3 regions of the Thalassotalea euphylliae genome follow, and region 2 is predicted to be linked to each of the others. Evidence: predicted binding sites of a transcription regulator. Region 2 holds the regulator's gene; each other region holds the start of a gene.
What was found. The regulator FliA, encoded in region 2, starts transcription of late flagellar genes. The targets are predictions, from matches to a motif close to CTAAAGNTNNNNNNNNNNNNGCCGATA.

Region 1 (5,873 bases), 350 kb from region 2:
AAAAAGCTAACAGCGTAGCGCGCTACTAAATCACTAATTAGCGCGCTCTTGTTGTACTCTTCTCGCCTCTTATATTCTCGCCACTTGTTTTAAAGCTTTAAGGCTTTAATTGTATTATTCGTGAAACCGACATGAGTAATAGTATGCCCGCAGCTAAATAGCTTGGCTCTGGTACCTCAACAGGCGATGCTGATAGTGCTGTGCCATTAACCCTGATATTTCTAAACGCAATTGCTTCAGTGCCACCATTGGTATTAGCAGAAATTCTTACGCCAAGCGTGCTTCCAGTGTTAACAACCATTTGATTAAATGAAGTAAAACTATTGGTTAGATTAACACCACTGACAGCCATAGGATCGTCCAACGTCGTCGTATTGCCATTTTCCAATTGATAAGTTTGCTGGCCTGCATTGTCAGCAGTACCCGAAAGCATTAACTGCCAAGCACCGCCATCTAATTGATATTCGATCGAGAAAATATCACTTGGTTCAAAATCTCCCATTGCGGCAATATCAATTGCCAAACTTAACTGATTAAAACCATTAATATCAAACAGCCAAATAGCATTAACATCGCCACTCAGATTATCGGGATTAGTGGTATCAACTATGCCAAAAAATGGCGCTGCGTCTGCAGCTTTAATGATGCCTAAACTATCATTGGCTGAGGCCAATGAATCATCTAAGAAAACAAGTGGTACTGAGCCTGCTCCTCGGCGATAAATTTGAGCACCATCACTTGATGAGCCAAATGCATCTGTAAATGCATTTTGATAGCTAATTAGACCTACTGTGGTTTGGTTAGACAGGTCTCGTCCAATTAATGTGGCCGAGGCAGAGGTGGCTGTTAAGGCACAAATGACGCACCAAAGTGCAAGCAGAAAAGCTTGTGTTTTCATAAACTAATATCCTTATTGTTGTTGATGTAATCCATTTACAACAAAAATTTTAGCCCAGAAAAACAAAACCGCCACTCGAGATAGCTCATAGGTGGCGGTTTTGACTAGTTACAGTAGTAATTTTTACTTTAAGATTGTATCAACTGTACCTTGGGCCAATGGATGGTAGCCTGGGCGAGCTTGCTGATAAACACGTGTTGCCCACGCTTTACCTTGCTCGGTTTCTGCTAACTTTTTATAAAGTGGCACAATTAATTTGCGACGACCAATGCCCACTAAATATTTTTCCATTGCGGGATATACGGCATCGTAGCCAGTGCGCAGCGCTAATAAATACCAAGCGTGGGCTTTTTCAGCATTAGTGCTATTGGTTAGGTTGAACTGCTTATCTAATGCTTGCATTTGCGCTTGGCTGATCGTTAACGGAAGGTTATTAATGAAATGCAGCCATTGATGCACAGTCCACTCAGTTGTTGGCAATGTGTCTACTGACAATGTTCCAGTAATGAAGTCATTAATTTGCGTATCAATGATGGTAAATGCATTTGATTTAGGCTTTGGTACATAGCTTGGTAAACCTTGCTCAAATATCCATTCATTAATCTCTTCTTGAGAAACAATACCCGGGTGCTTAGCTAAGAGCTCGGCGTCAATGTATTTAACGAATGCTGCAGTGCCTAAAGGCTGGAAGGCATGGTCGTCAAAATACTTGCGTACAAACTTATCAAAAATTTCACGGCCAAATTTTTGTTCTAGGTAGATAAGGAATAACTGACCTTTCGTGTACGGTACGCCAGAGAAGGCGTCGTCGGGGTCTCGACCCGCTAAATCAATGTATAGCTGGGTATCACCCGGCGCTAATTCTGCAATTTCAAAGCTTAAGCCTTGTGCGTCTAACGACTGCTCCATCACTGCGCGATCTCGACCAAACACACGCTCCATGATGCGGTTTTCAACATAGCTGGTAAAACCCTCGTTTAACCATAAATCGCGCCAGCTTTCGTTCGTCACTAAATTACCTGACCAAGAATGTGCTAACTCGTGGGCGATTAAGTTGACCAAGCTTTTATCACCAGCAATAACGGTTGGAGTGATAAAAGATAGTCTCGGATTTTCCATGCCACCAAACGGGAAGCTAGGTGGCAAAATTAGTAAATCGTAACGGCCCCAACGGTATTCACCATACATTGCTTCGGTTGCATCAATCATGGCTTGGGTGTCATTAAACTCAGCAACCGCAGAGTCAACTAAGCTAGGCTCGGCGTAAATACCGGTAATGTCACTCATTGGTTTAAACACCAAATCGCCGGCTGCAATCGCAATTAAATAAGGCGGTACCGGTTGTGGCATATCAAAGAAATAGTCGCCATCGCGCTTAGTGTCTGGGTCATTATTAGCACTCATCACCGCCAATACGTTATCAGGCGTTGAAATACGGGCTGTGTATGTCATCCGAACACTTGGCGTGTCTTGCACTGGGATCCAAGAACGAGCGTGAATTGCTTGGTTTTGGCTAAACATAAATGGTAGTTTTTTGCCCGCAGTTTGCGCTGGCGTTAGCCATTGTAAACCAGAAGCCTTGGCGGTCGATTCGTAATATATTCTGAGTTTGTCAGCTTTAATACGCGCATTGACCGTTAATTTGCTACCCAAAACTTTGTCGCGAGGTGCCAGTGTATAGTCAGCTTTTTGCCAAGCACCACCCGTGCGCTTTGCCATCACGCGATGAATAATCAAGTCGCGCGTATCTAAGTAAATTGGCTGCTTGTTATCAACTAACCACTTTAAATCTAGCTCGGCAAATCCTTTTAACGCCTTGTTGTCAAAATCAATGGCCAAATCTAGGTAAGTATGCGTGGTTATTACCTGATCATAATTTGCGTAAGTATAAGCATCTTTCGTTTGTGCAAATGCGCTGCCAACCAGCCCAGCACAAAACACTAATGCCGTTATTATTCTTTTCATTAGTTTTTCTCGTGAATGAAGGAGACAAAAAAATATGGCTGTAAGTTAACCCTAACCTACAGCCATATTCAAAATTGTTAGCAGTATATGCTATTAGAATTCGATCGGCTTTTCCATGTGAATAACCACACGACGGTTCTGGCCGCGACCCAAGATAGTTTCATTCGATGCAATATGGCGCTTCTCACCATAACCTTTGGCTTCGATACGGCTTGTATCAATGCCGTTTTTAACAAAATATTCGCGAATTTTATTCGCACGGCGTTTTGATAACTCTAAGTTATTCCAACGGCCACCGTAGCTGTCTGAATATGCATCAATCAACACCAGTTCTAACTCAGTGTCTAGTTTTAAGTACTGTGAGATCATCGCCATTCTGCGCTCTGATGCTTTGGTAAACTTGTCACTGTTTGATTGATAATTAAGTACGGTATACGAAATATCGTCGAAGCTATAATTTAATAAGTTGCCAACACAGCCAACAAATTCTTTGTAAGCACGCATAAAACGCGCATTGGATAAACCAACAGATATTTTGTCGTTGTCACTATACCAATCGTTGTAGTAAAACGTTGGATTCATGCCCTGCTCAAGTTCGCTTAGCATAGTCCACGCAACTTTCTTATCTAAACTCGGTGAAAACTGCTTGTATAGCTTCATATCAGCGATAGTGTAGCTGTTCATGCCAGGGCGATAATTCGGCGCGACAGATCTTACCTCAGCAAGCGAGTAGTTATCTGGCAAACGCAGCATATCAAGTTCAAACAGCATGTTATTATTGCGGTTCGCTTTACTGACAAATTTAGCTTCGCCGTAATTGGGAATATTGTGCGATAAAGTACAATTTAAACGAGAATTATTGGTAACCTGCCAGTGTGAATTTTCCAAAGATGCAGTATATTGACGAACACCAGCATTAGCAGTGCTTGCGGTTAAGATGGTAGCCACAGCAAGGCCAGTACCCAAAATAGTACCTAGCTTTTGAGTTACTTTTGTTGAACGACAACTTGTATCTAATTTGAAAAATGACATCTTTTGCGAAACCTTGCCTAGCGTGGAAAGCAACAAATTATTCATAACAGGAACTTACATTCTTTATCCGACAGGTTTTTATCGGCATTTATTTCACTAACTTTAGCGATAATTCGCGCATTTTTAAATTGCTAATGTCGAGATTAACATGATTTTTTGCGATAATGCCTGGCATTTTAGGCTAGATCAAAAAAAGCATGTCAGACGTTGTAAACACTAATGCCGAACCCACCACTGAAAAATCACTTTTTGCGCAGCGGTTTCGCGGTTATTTCCCTGTTGTTATTGATGTTGAAACCGCTGGTTTTAATGCCAAAACAGATGCCCTATTAGAAATTGCAGCCAGCGTATTATCACTTGATGAAAACACTGGTGAACTGAGTATCGACGAAAGCATATGTTTTAACATTGAGCCGTTCGAAGGTGCAAACTTGGAACCATCTGCACTGGCTTTTACTGGTATTGACCCTACTCACCCACTGCGCGGCAATGTTCAAGAAGCGCATGCACTTAAAGAAATATTTAAATTAGTTAGAAAGAAAATGAAGGCAGCAGGTTGCCAGCGCGCTGTGATGGTTGCCCACAATGCCGCCTTTGATCTAGGTTTTCTTAATGCAGCAGTGGAACGTTGCAATATTAAACGCAGTCCGTTTCACCCGTTTGTAAGCTTTGATACCACCACGTTATCTGGCCTTGCCTTTGGGCAAACCGTGTTAGCAAAAGCATGTGAAGCCGCACAAATCGATTTTGACAACGGCGAAGCCCATTCAGCCCTGTACGATACAGAAAAAACAGCAGAGCTGTTCTGCACAATTGTTAACAAGTGGCGTAGTTTAGGCGGCTGGCCATTAGGCTAACGCTTTTATTCAAATTGTTATTGCACGTGCAATAGCATAACAGACAATAAAAAAGCCCGATTGAGCGTTTCAATCGGGCTTTTTTAAGTTCAGAAAATATTAATACAAGAAAATACTATGAGTTTTCTTCGGTATTCATTTTCGCCGCAGCTTCTTTAATAACGGTTTGCAGCTCACCCTGTTGGAACATTTCTAGAATAATGTCACAACCGCCAATTAGCTCGCCTTCAACCCATAGTTGAGGGAATGTTGGCCAATCAGCATATTGTGGAAGTTCTGCACGAATGTCTGGATTTTGTAAAATATCAACAAAAGCAAATTTTTCACCACAAGACATTAGCGCTTGAGCCGCTTGCGCTGAGAAACCACAGCTTGGTAATTTTGGCGAACCCTTCATGTAAAGTAAAATAGAGTTCTCAGCAATTTGCTGTTTAATGCGTTCAATCGTTTCCATAATAACCTCTTGTGATAACTACGCGTTGACTATGCACATAACTATGCGATAACAATGATTGATATGGGCAGTTAACGATATTTTCAACACCAACCTACCAACAAATAAAAATCATCTATTTTATAGCGTTAAAGCCTTGATAATAGCGCTAGCAATACCTATAAATTTCGGTACACTATGCGTGGCTTCAAAAAACCTGAGTATTTTACTAGGTTTTTCAGAAAAACAAACCTATAGATGAGTTTGTTTAAGAATAAAATTTTCTAATCAATATAAATTTCTGGAGAATAACATGGCTATTGAATTACCAGCTTTACCGTATGCAATGGACGCATTAGCACCTCATATTTCACAAGAAACTTTAGAGTTCCACTACGGTAAGCATCACAACACTTACGTAGTTAAATTAAACGGCTTAATTGAAGGTACTGACTTTGCGGGTAAATCTCTAGAAGAAATCGTTAAGTCTTCAGAAGGCGGCGTATTTAACAACGCTGCACAAATCTGGAACCACACTTTCTACTGGAACAGCTTAAGCCCTAACGGTGGCGGTGAGCCAACAGGTGCACTAGCTGACGCAATTCACGCTAAATTCGGTTCTTTTGAAGAATTCAAAGCGGCATTCAACGACAAAGCAGTAAACAACTTCGGCTCAAGCTGGACTTGG
Region 2 (5,873 bases):
CTTCGTCTTCTTTCGTCAGACCTAAGCTCGTTAGTCGGTTACGTACTAATACGAGCTCACCAACCATGTTCATAATTTGGTCTAAACGTTTAGTATCAACACGAACGGTGGTTTCCGCTTGCGGAGCCGCAGGCGCTGCAGGCTTCTTATCTTTAGCCGCAGGCTTAGCTGGCGTTTTTGCTGCAGGCTTGGCCGCAGGTTGTGCTGCTGGTTTGGCAGCTTGAGGTTTAACCGCTTCAGGCTTAGCCACTGGTTTAGGTGCTGGAGTCGCTGGCGCAGCACTTGGGGCTTTGCCTTTACCGTGCAACTCATCCAGTAACGCTTCAAATTCGCTATCGTCAATTTCGTCAGAAGAACTGCTTTGGCTTGTCGTAGTTTCTTTTGCTGCTGTTTTGAATGCACCTTGGCCATGAAGTTCATCTAGCAATGATTCGAATTCATCATCCGTAATTTCATCGCTATTGGAAGATGCAGGTTGTGCAGCAGGCGTGCTAGCAGAAGCTGCGCTATTTCCAGGACCATGAAGTTCGTCAAGCAGCGCTTCGAACTCGTCTTCCGTCATTTCTTCATCGCCGCCAGCAGATTCTGCTGCAACGTCAACTTCTTGGAAGATCTCTGGTTCGTGCTCTTCAACAGCTGGAGCTGGTGCGGCGCTCTCTGCACCTTCTGGCTCACTCAAACGGTGAAGTTCAGCAAGCAAAGCTGGATCTGCAGGTTCTGGTTGTTCACGATTTTGCACTAACGCAAACATTTCATTAATGGTATCAAGCGCCTGCAAGATTACATCCATCAATTCAGGGGTTACAGAGCGTTGGCCATTACGCAGAATGTCAAACACATTTTCCGCACCGTGACAGGCATCAACAAGTTCAGTTAATGATAAAAATCCGGCACCACCTTTGACGGTATGAAAGCCTCTAAAAATAGCGTTCAATAAATCAGCGTTGTCTGGGTCATTTTCCAACTCAACAAGTTGCTCAGACAATGCTTCTAAAATTTCGCCTGCTTCTATTAAAAAATCCTGTAGAATTTCTTCATCCGCTTCAAAGGACATGCACCAAACTCCCGCTAAAATCCTAGGCTAGATAAGAGATCATCAACGTCATCTTGATCTGATACAACGTCGTCTCTCTCGTCTGTATTAACAATCGGCCCTTCAACTAGGTTCTCACCAGTTTTCAGGGTTGCTTTTTCTCTTTGCTCATCTTCCGTCACACCAAAAGCTGTCAGCATATTAATCAAGCTTTCTTCCACTTCTCGTACAAGGTCGATCACTTTTCTAATCACTTGACCCGTTAAGTCTTGGAAATCTTGCGCCATTAATACATCTGTCATTAGCGCGTGCATGCGTTCGGTTTCTGATGATGTTGTTTTAAGCAATTTGTCGATATCTTTACAAAGTGCTTTAAACTCACCCAAATTCAGCTCATTGTGCATCAGCTTTTGCCAAAGTGGATTAACAGCTTTGACTTGCTCTTGAATAGTATCAACAACTGGGAAAATGGATTCTACCGCGTCCATGGTCTTATTAGCCGCATCTTCTGTACGGCTAATAACATAATTTAAACGCTCTTTTGCATCAGGAATATCAGCATTGGCTAAGTCGTTTAGTCGAGAGTCCAATTGGAAATTCATCATTGAGTCATGCAATTGACGGGTCAACTTACCTATCTCTGCAAATAACTCTGAATTAATTGGGTTTTGAATATCAGCGAGTAATTGGTCAGCTTTTTCTTGCTGACCATTCTCGATAAATTCAACTAATGACTTGGCTTGTTCTAAAGTAATCTTTGCACTAGACAATTTACTCATGAAATTTCCTCGCGTTTAGCGCGTTTATCCTAAACGTTCAAAAATCTTGTCTAGTTTTTCCTTAAGGGTTGCAGCAGTGAAAGGTTTAACAATGTAACCGTTTACACCTGCTTGCGCCGCCATCACAATTTGCTCTTTCTTCGCTTCTGCAGTGATCAGAAGCACCGGAATGTGTGCTAACTTCTCATCAGCGCGAATTGCTTTCAAAAGATCGATACCTTGCATACCCGGCATGTTCCAGTCGGTCACTACAAAGTCAAAGTCACCGCCTTGTAACATAGGCAACGCTGTGCTGCCATCATCCGCTTCTTGAATATTAGTAAAGCCTAAATCGCGTAATAAGTTCTTAACAATTCTTCTCATTGTCGAGAAATCATCAACAACAAGTACTTTCATATTTTTATCCAAGGCACCCTCCGGTGAAATAAATCAATAAATTTCTATATATTCTACTTAACTTTGCCAAGATTGCATACGTGCTTTTAATCGATGCATTGCTTGACTATGAATTTGGCTTACTCTTGACTCACTAACGTCAAGAACTTGTCCAATTTCTTTTAAATTGAGCTCTTCGTCATAATAGAGCGACAGTACTAAAGCTTCACGCTCAGGTAAAGTCGAAATACATTCTGTTAACGTTTTTTTAAAGGTTACATGTTCAATTGTATGATATGGATCATCTTCTTGAAATTCTTCATCAAAACTAAGCACATCATCAGTCACCCCTAAATCTTCGATGCCGATGATTTTTCCAGTGCTTACTTCATTAAGAATATGATGGTATTCATTTAGGGAGATATCAAGCTTATCAGCAACTTCCGAGTCTGTTACATCGCGACCAAGTTCACCTTCCAATGCTTTGATAGCATCGCTGATCATTCGGCTATTCTTGTGAACAGAGCGCGGAGTCCAATCCCCTTTGCGAATTTCATCGAGCATAGCGCCGCGAATTCGAATGCCAGCAAAGGTTTCAAAACTAGCGCCTTTGCTACCGTCAAAGTTGCTCGCTGCTTCCAATAGTCCAATCATGCCAGATTGAATTAGATCGTCAGCAATAACACTTGCAGGCAATCTGGCCAACAAATGATAGGCAATACGTTTAACTAATACCGTGTGCTGTTCGATTAGTGCCGATTTATCAAGATAGCTAGTGTAAGCATTAGCTTTAACCACTATAACTCCCTATGAGGCGTTATTGCTCAAGCAATTGTTCGATAAAGAACTCTAAATGACCTGAAGGTCGATTGGGAATAGGCCAACTGTTGATTTTACTTGCCAATTCGCTAAACGCTTTTGACGCTGCCGAATCTGGAAAAGCATCAACGATAGCTTTTTGCTTGCGCACCGATTTTCGAATATTTTCATCAAATGGCACCACAGCAACCAACTCAATCGCGACATCCAGAAAACGATCCGTCACTTTAGTCAGTTTAGCAAATAACTGCTGCCCTTCTTTTGGGCTACGTACCATATTGGCAACAACTTTAAATTTAAATACACCGTGGTCGCGGCTTAATAATTTCATCAACGCATAACAATCAGTGATAGAAGTAGGTTCGTCTGTTACCACTAACATCACATCTTGAGCGGCGCGGGCAAAGCTTAACACCATGTCTGAAATACCCGCTGCGGTATCAACAATTAAGACATCAAAGTCTGTTTGCATATCGCTGAAGGCGCGAATTAGGCCAGCATGCTCTGACGGTGTTAAGTCCACCATAGATTGCGTACCAGATGTCGCTGGAATGATTTTAATGCCTGCTGGACCTTCAATAATGATGTCGTCAAGTTCGCAATCACCACTAAGGACATGAGCAATGTTTTTCTGAACGCGCAGGCCAAGCATCACATCAACGTTTGCCAAGCCTAAGTCAGCATCGAGTACCAGTACCTTTTTACCTTGTTTAGCCAGTGATATAGCGGTATTGAGTGAAACGTTAGTTTTACCTACACCTCCCTTGCCTCCGGAAACTGCGATAACTTTGATTTGTCTTAAATCTTGCATTTTTCGTAAGCCGCTTGCTTGGTCAATCATCTACTACGTCTCAAAGGTTAACCAAAGGCAGCTGAGGCCATTGGTTGTCTATTAGCGCTAAAATTGAATCTTACCGCTGATTTGTTTGCTAATTTCTCTGCAAGACTAACTAATTTTTCAGCATTTGCAACTTTAATATCTTCTGGAACACGCTGACCGTCTGTTAGATAACCAATTGGCATACCGTTTTGAATCGCAGTTGATAAGATTTCACCCATACTTAGGCTTTCATCTAGCTTAGTGAAAATGCAACCACATAGTGGAATTTTCTTAAAGCGTTCAACGTTTTCCTGCATTACGGCTTGTTGCGTATTAGCCGCCAATACTAAGTAGTTTCTGATGCGAATACGTGAGTTTGCCACTAAGCCAGATAAGTTCTCAGCTAAGCGCATGTCACGTTGTCCCATACCTGCAGTATCGATCAAAATTAACTTCTTGCTGCTGTATTGTTGAATTAACTGTTCAAGGGCATCGCTATCTTTTGCGAGCTTCACAGGACAACCGATAATTTTGCCGTAAGTTTCAAGTTGCTCGAAACCACCAATACGGTATGTATCAGTAGAGATTAACAAGATGCTATCCGCGCCGTGAACTTGTGCGAAACGTGCAGCCAATTTGGCCAAAGTTGTTGTTTTACCAACACCGGTTGGGCCTACTAGTGATACCACACCACCACGGTGAATAATGTCGTTATTAGTGGTGTTTACTTGGCTACTCAATAATTGCAGCGCACTTTGCCAGCTTTGTTCTTCGTCTAAATGCGTAGGGACAAAGCCCGCAATTTGATCAGCTAACTGCTCGTTCAAACCAAGCGCAGTCAAGCGGTCAATTAACATAGCGCGGTTGGGGTCTTTTTGCGCCATGTCTTGCCACATTAGGCCTGATACTTGATGTTCCAACAATTGACGAATAGAAGCCATTTCAGCTTTCATTTGGTTAAATGCGTCCATGCTAACTACGCTTGAATCGTTGCCATATGCTGCTGTTGGGGTATTAGCAGCTTGAGCAGGAATAGCAGCGTTGGCAGGTACACCAAAACCATCATCTTCAGTCGAGAAAGGTTGTTCGTTTTGAGTAGCTTCAGTGCCAGCATGTTGCTGCTGAAGCTTGTCAGTAAACTGTTTTAATTGCAGTTCTAAATCTGGCGTCGCGCTATCGTGACTGTTTTTTGACACAGCGGCTGTTTGACTAGATTGACTAGCTTGAATGCTTTGCGGTTGCGAAACAGGTTGTTGCTGAACGTTTCTAGCCAACAATGCACTTAAGCTATCTGCCGGAGATTGAGCTTGCTCAGCACTGTCTAAACCCGACATGTCTAAACCAGACAAGTGCGGTTCAATACGCTGTTGTGGCTCAGTTTGCTGATGAATACCAGACGCTGCAGGTGCTGGAGCCGATAGATTAACTACGTCGTCAGCAAGATCACGTTTAGTTTGAGCTGGCTCTTGAGCCTGGCTCACTCTTGGCTCAACACGTGCGTTGTTATCTTGAGCCGCCATTAATTCGACACCTTCAGGAATCTTCTTGTTTGACATAATGACAGCGTCAGCACCTAACTCTTCTTTGATTTGTGCCAACGCAGTTCTCATATCTTTAGCAACATAACGTTTAATCTTCACTGATAACCCCTTAATTCAGCAGATAGCATTCTAATTCTTACGTCTGTGCTGGTGGTTTAGTTACCGATTGCGCTGACAATCTTGATTTGCCTATCATCTGGAACTTCTTGATAAGAAATCACTCTCAGGCCTGGAATCGTGTATTTAACAAACTTCGCTAATACCGTTCTTAGTATGCCTGACGTTAACAAGATAGGTGTTTCACCGCTTAATTCTTGTTGTTGTGCGCCATCGGTTAATGATTTTTGCAGTCTTTCTGCAAGGCCAGGTTCTATACCTGCGCCATCATCACCAGCCATCTGCATAGACTGATGCAACATCTGTTCCAACTCTGGCGCCAATGTTATGACAGGCACTTCATTTGCGGAACCGACCATGTCTTGAATGATAAATTTACGTAGCGTAAT
Region 3 (5,873 bases), 2.3 Mb from region 2:
GTCGAAACCGCCTGACATTAACGACAACACGTCTTCTTGTGTTGCAATTGGGAAGCCGCCTAAACCTTTGTGAAGCTCAGTCACGATAAATAACTTGCTCTTATTGATTTCAAGGCGAATCGTGACGTCAGGCTTTTTCAATTTCACCTTAGCTGACTCAACCGCTTGATTTAAGCCGCCGCCAATATATTGCTCTGCCTTAATCGAGTTAAAGTCGTGTTCACCACTGCGTTTAACTCGCACACAAAAGGTTTTATTTTCAATTGTGCTGGCATGTACCGCTAAGGTTTTTTCGTAGATATCATGCAAATCGGTGAATTCGTCTTGCTGAACTTCTAAAAACGAGGCAATACCCGGAATACACTTTAGCGTTTCAACTAACGCAGCACGGTTCTGTGCAGTGTCATTTTTGGTATTAATTTCAATGCTATCCCAGTTAAGTTGCGTGGTGACTTGCTCGTCTATACGTCTTAAAACATTCTTGATATTTGACTCAAGCATCTTAGTAAAACGTTTACGAACAGAGCGACTTTTAACGGCGATTTCAGCCTGCAATTTAACGATGAATTTCATTGATTCCCCCAGCGCTGGATAAAGTGGCGCGCATTATACACTATTTCTAAGAAAATGCGCGTTAGTCAGCTTCACGGGATAAGTAAGTACTCTCAAGTGAGCGCTTTAGAACTTATGGCTTACCTGATGTCATTTTCTTAAGGGTACGGTCGCCCTTACCATAATGATGATAAAGCGCCGCTAATACATGACCTAGAATTAGTAGCCATACCAACCAAGCACCGAATATCTCTTTATGGATAAAATCAATCGGAGTTTCAAAAGCTTTAAACGACAGTCCCATCAAATCCTGAACTATGAAAGTAAATAGCCATGTATCTTCAAATTTTGGTACATCAAACAAAAAGAAGAATTCGGTATTAACACCTGTTCCCAAATAGCCGGTCAGCGGCATAATAATCATGACCGCATACAGCGCATAATGGCCAAGGTGGGCAGCCAAGTGCTCTAGTTTGCTGCCAGGTTCAGATTCAGGTGCTTGATTTATCCCCCGCCAGATAATGCGCAAAACAACGATAACCCCAAGCGACACACCAACTGATAGGTGAAGTTGTAATGCGGTCCAATTCTCCGGCGTTTTAGCCTCGGTAAACCATTGGCGGTAATAAACACTCACATAAGATGCTAAAAATAAAAGTGCCGTTCCCCAGTGAAAACACTTGGCAATAAAACCATAGTCGGTTGATGAATTTTTTAACATCATAAAGCTAGCCCTTCAATTTATGCCTGATTAGCGAATAAACATTGAGTTTAGCCTATGCTAATCAAGCGCTAGGCGTATAGCTGATTTACCTTTATTTACATACACAATGCATGAAGCTAGGTGAGCTGAAAAAAGGCAAAAAAATGGCCGACTATACAGGTATAGTCAGCCATTTTGATTCATCTTAAAGATAATGGGTGAATCAGTCGTTAATTGCCACTGCTCTCACTGATAGAAATTGGTTCAGTGACTTTCGCTTTACCTTGGTTAATCGAAATCTCGACTCGGCGATTGCGACGGCGATTCAAGGCATTGGTGTTTGGCACTAATGGGCGCGTATCAGCGTGACCAACGACAAGTAATCGCGTGGGATCAAAATTCGGCACTTTCACCATTTCATGGGCAATTGCCACAGCACGTTGGCTAGAAAGATCCCAGTTTGAACGGTAGAGTTCAGAATCAATACCTTGATTATCGGTATTACCTGAAATCATGATCTCGCCTGGTACATTGTTAAGCAAGACACCAATCTCTTGAATAATCGGCTTAAACTTCGGCTGTAAAAACGCAGAGCCCGAAGGGAACGAGCCATTTTCACGAATACGTATCGTGATTTGCTGCCCTAGTGATTCTAGTTCAATCGCGCCATCTTGAATTTGTTGTTCAAGCTGCTCGGCAATTTTCTTCACCAACTCATTCACTTGCTCTTGTTGCGCTTGTTCTAATTGCTGCTGAGCTTGCTCAATTTGTTGTTGCGACATTTGCGTGTCGGTGCTTTGCGATTGACCACCACGCTCAGTGCCACGTTGCTCTTGGCGACCACCCGCAGAGGTTTCATCACCCGCCTGGAATTCCAACATTTGTTGGGTCATTTCCATGGTTTGCTGCTGGATAACTTCTATCGGTGTTGGCTCAGGCTTACCTGGGCGAAATTCTTGTGCAATGATGCTGGTTCCTTTAGGAATATCTTTCACCTCAATTTTGTTTTGCACACCAAAGGCAAACTTCATCGAGCCAGCAATTTGCTTGAACTTCAATACGTCCATTTCCGAGAAGCTCAATAGCAAAACGAAAAAACACATTAACAGTGACATCAAATCCGCAAAAGTTCCCATCCACGCAGGTAGACCTGCGGGCGGGCACTTACACTCAGGAGGTGGAGATGACATGGCTTACCTCACTACTCTTCAGTGGTGTCTATTTTTCGCTTACTTTCTGCTAAATAGTTTTTCAGCAGACCTTCAATAACACGTGGGTTTTGGCCGTCTTGAATCCCCAAAACCGCATCTAAGATAAGCTCTTGGTTTAACTTTTCTTCTGCCATACGAAGCGATAACTTGTTCGAAATTGGAATGGCAATAACGTTTGCTAGGAAAGCACCGTACAATGTGGTTAATAGTGCAACCGCCATCGCAGGACCAATCGCTTTAGGGTCATCCATGTTAGATAACATCGCAACTAGACCAATCAAGGTACCAATCATCCCCATCGCTGGTGCAACTTCGGCAAGCGCACCTAGCATGCCTACGCCGGTATCATGGCGCTCGGTTGTTAGTGATATGTCTTTTTGCATGGTGGCGCGCACCACGTCGGCATCGTGACCATCAACCAACATGTCGACACCTTTTTGCATAAAGGCATTAGAGATCTCGGCCTCTTCCAAGGCTAAAAAACCACCTTTTCGCGCAGCGTCAGCCATTTCAACAGACTTTTCAATTAACTCTTCTGGCTTTTCCAGCTTGAACATAAATGCCTTGCCAATGATCTTACCAATGGTAAAAAACTGGCCAAGGTTGTAATTCGATAAAACAACGAAAATAGAACCACAGAATACGATAAGAATTGATTGGGTATCGACAAACATTGAAATGTCGCCACCTAAAATCATCGCCATCACGATGAAACCGATTGCGCCCAACATCCCAATTAGCGTAGCTAAATCCACAAATGCCTCCTAATGTGTGTCTTTAACGAGCAGAACTCTGCTGATAATACATTATCAATAAATGAATCGCGACCTGTATTACAGCCTGTTACACAGATAGTATCGCCCGAAAGGTCAATAACTTAACTTGTTTTTGATTCAGTTCAGCTATCGTTACTATAAGCGGGCGAATATGTGCCATTGATTGACCTAGACGCGCCGCTCATGTACCTTTGCGCCTTATTACTAGGTTGCAATGCTAAACTAACCTTAATCAATCGAAGCGATGCTTATTAAATAGGCAGAGAGTGCGTTTGGTCATCACTTGTTTATCATCAAAAACGGGCTATCCGTGGTATAGAAATGGCAAAGAAGAAACTGGAAAATCTATCGTTCGAAGAGGCGCTTGGCGAACTTGACACTATTGTTCAACAATTAGAGCAAGGTGAATTAAGTTTAGAAGAGTCAATGGCGGTTTTTGAACGCGGCTTAAAGCTTAGTCAATTAAGTCAGCAAAAACTGCAAGGCGCAGAGCAAAAAGTGCAAATGCTGATTAATCAAAATGGTCAAGGTACTTTAACGAACTTTGAACAAGACGATAACGCTTAGTTTAAGGCAATAAAGATTTTGACGACTTTACCTCAACTTAGTGAATATCAAGCACGCGTTAACCAGTTACTTGCCAACAAGCTTGATGGTCTACCCGTTAATGACACTAAGCTATTAGAAGCAATGCGCTATGGCCTGTTAATTGGCGGCAAACGCATGCGTCCCTATTTGGTTTATACCACTGGTCTAGCTTTAGGCGCCAAACTTGAAGATTTAGACGGCATTGCCTGCGCCTTAGAGTGCATTCATGCGTATTCATTACTACACGATGATTTGCCTGCTATGGATGACGATGATCTACGACGCGGACAACCAACTTGTCACAAGGCTTTTGACGAAGCAACAGCTATTTTGGCAGGCGATAGCTTGCAAACACTGGCGTTTGACTTTCTTGCCAATCACCCGTTTTCAGACTTTGGTCAACAAAAAATGCCAACTCTGTTACAGCAACTAGTTGCCGCGGCCGGTTACCAAGGCATGTGTGGTGGCCAAGCATTAGATTTAAGTGCAACCGATAAGCGTGTTTCATTGAACGAGCTTGAAACCATTCACAAGCTCAAAACCGGCGCACTATTAAAAGCCTCGGTTACAATGGCCTCAGAATGTGCGCTACAAGTTACTGATGAGCAAAAAACGACGCTCGCAACATTTGCCGAACTTATTGGGCTAGCTTATCAAGTACAAGACGATATTATCGATATTACATCGACACAAGAGCAACTTGGTAAACCTAAAGGCTCAGATATTGAAGCCAATAAATCAACTTACCCAGCACTACTTGGCTTAGCAGATGCCCAGCAAAAGGCAGAAACGCTATACCAAGAATCGCTTCAAGCTTTAGCTACTTTGCCCTACAATACCGACACTTTGGCAGACTTTGCGACCTTTATTGTTCGCCGTACTCATTAATTACTAATAAGACTATGACCATTAATCTAGCTGAATATCCTTTATTATCAACGATCAATTCCCCTGACGATTTGCGTTTACTGAGCCAAGATCAGTTAACCAAAGTCAGTGATGAGTTACGAAGCTATTTATTAAACTCTGTCAGTAAAAGCAGCGGCCATTTCGCCTCTGGTTTAGGCACAATTGAACTAACGGTTGCGCTGCACTATGTTTATCGCACACCGTTTGATCACCTGATTTGGGATGTTGGCCACCAAGCCTACCCGCACAAAATTCTCACGGGTCGTCGCGACCAACTTCACACGATTCGTCAAAAAGACGGCTTACACCCGTTCCCGTGGCGCGAAGAAAGTGAATACGATGTGCTGAGTGTCGGTCACTCAAGTACGTCAATTTCTGCCGCACTAGGGTTAGCCGTTGCTGCCGAAAAAGAAGCCAAAGATCGCAAAGTTGTTGCCGTTATTGGTGACGGTGCGATGACCGCAGGTATGGCTTTTGAAGCATTAAACCACGGCGGTGACATCAATAAAGATATGTTAGTCATCTTAAATGACAACGAGATGTCAATTTCGGAAAACGTGGGTGCGTTGAATAATCATTTAGCCAAACTACTTTCTGGTAGCTTATTTACTGGATTCAGAGAAGGTAGTAAACGCTTACTTAACAATATTCCGCCGATCAAAGAATTAGCCAGTCGTGCCGAAGAACATCTCAAAGGCATGGTAGTACCTAGTACCTTCTTTGAAGAATTGGGCTTTAACTACATAGGGCCAATTGACGGCCACGACGTTAATGGCTTAGTTGATACCATTCGCAATATGCGCAACCTGAAAGGGCCGCAAATTTTGCATATCGCAACCAAGAAAGGTAAAGGCTACCAAGCAGCAGAACAAGACCCAATTAAGTACCACGCGGTACCTAAATTTAACCCTGCTGAAACGTCACTACCGAAAAGCAAGCCAAGCTTACCAACTTATTCTAAGATTTTTGGTGACTGGCTATGTGGCATGGCCGAGCGCGATAGCAAGTTAATGGCAATTACACCAGCGATGCGCGAAGGCTCGGGTATGGTTGAATTTAGCCAGCGTTTTCCTGATCAATATTTCGATGTTGCCATTGCCGAACAGCATGCTGTGACCTACGCAGCAGGCCTTG

Region 1: the regulator FliA is predicted to act here: its motif matches at 3,975-4,001, upstream of DXX94_RS04235 (flagellar protein MotY).
Region 3: the regulator FliA is predicted to act here: its motif matches at 3,322-3,348, upstream of pomA (flagellar motor protein PomA).

What each region holds. Positions count from the first base shown of each region.
Region 1 covers NZ_QUOT01000001.1:949,635-955,507, forward strand. The annotation lists gene DXX94_RS04225 (hypothetical protein) at 98-898, opposite strand; gene DXX94_RS04230 (M1 family metallopeptidase) at 1,022-2,863, opposite strand; gene DXX94_RS04235 (flagellar protein MotY) at 2,957-3,895, opposite strand; gene rnt (ribonuclease T) at 4,093-4,752, shown strand; gene DXX94_RS04245 (Grx4 family monothiol glutaredoxin) at 4,868-5,206, opposite strand; gene sodB (superoxide dismutase [Fe]) at 5,499-5,873, shown strand, end outside.
Region 2 covers NZ_QUOT01000001.1:1,295,125-1,300,997, forward strand. The annotation lists gene DXX94_RS05730 (chemotaxis protein CheA) at 1-1,054, opposite strand, end outside; gene DXX94_RS05735 (protein phosphatase CheZ) at 1,069-1,812, opposite strand; gene cheY (chemotaxis response regulator CheY) at 1,837-2,220, opposite strand; gene DXX94_RS05745 (RNA polymerase sigma factor FliA) at 2,266-2,985, opposite strand; gene DXX94_RS05750 (MinD/ParA family protein) at 3,005-3,847, opposite strand; gene flhF (flagellar biosynthesis protein FlhF) at 3,865-5,466, opposite strand; gene flhA (flagellar biosynthesis protein FlhA) at 5,523-5,873, opposite strand, start outside.
Region 3 covers NZ_QUOT01000001.1:3,621,084-3,626,956, reverse strand. The annotation lists gene thiI (tRNA uracil 4-sulfurtransferase ThiI) at 1-573, opposite strand, end outside; gene DXX94_RS15835 (cytochrome b) at 686-1,276, opposite strand; gene DXX94_RS15830 (flagellar motor protein MotB) at 1,486-2,445, opposite strand; gene pomA (flagellar motor protein PomA) at 2,457-3,221, opposite strand; gene DXX94_RS15820 (exodeoxyribonuclease VII small subunit) at 3,564-3,809, shown strand; gene ispA ((2E,6E)-farnesyl diphosphate synthase) at 3,828-4,718, shown strand; gene dxs (1-deoxy-D-xylulose-5-phosphate synthase) at 4,733-5,873, shown strand, end outside.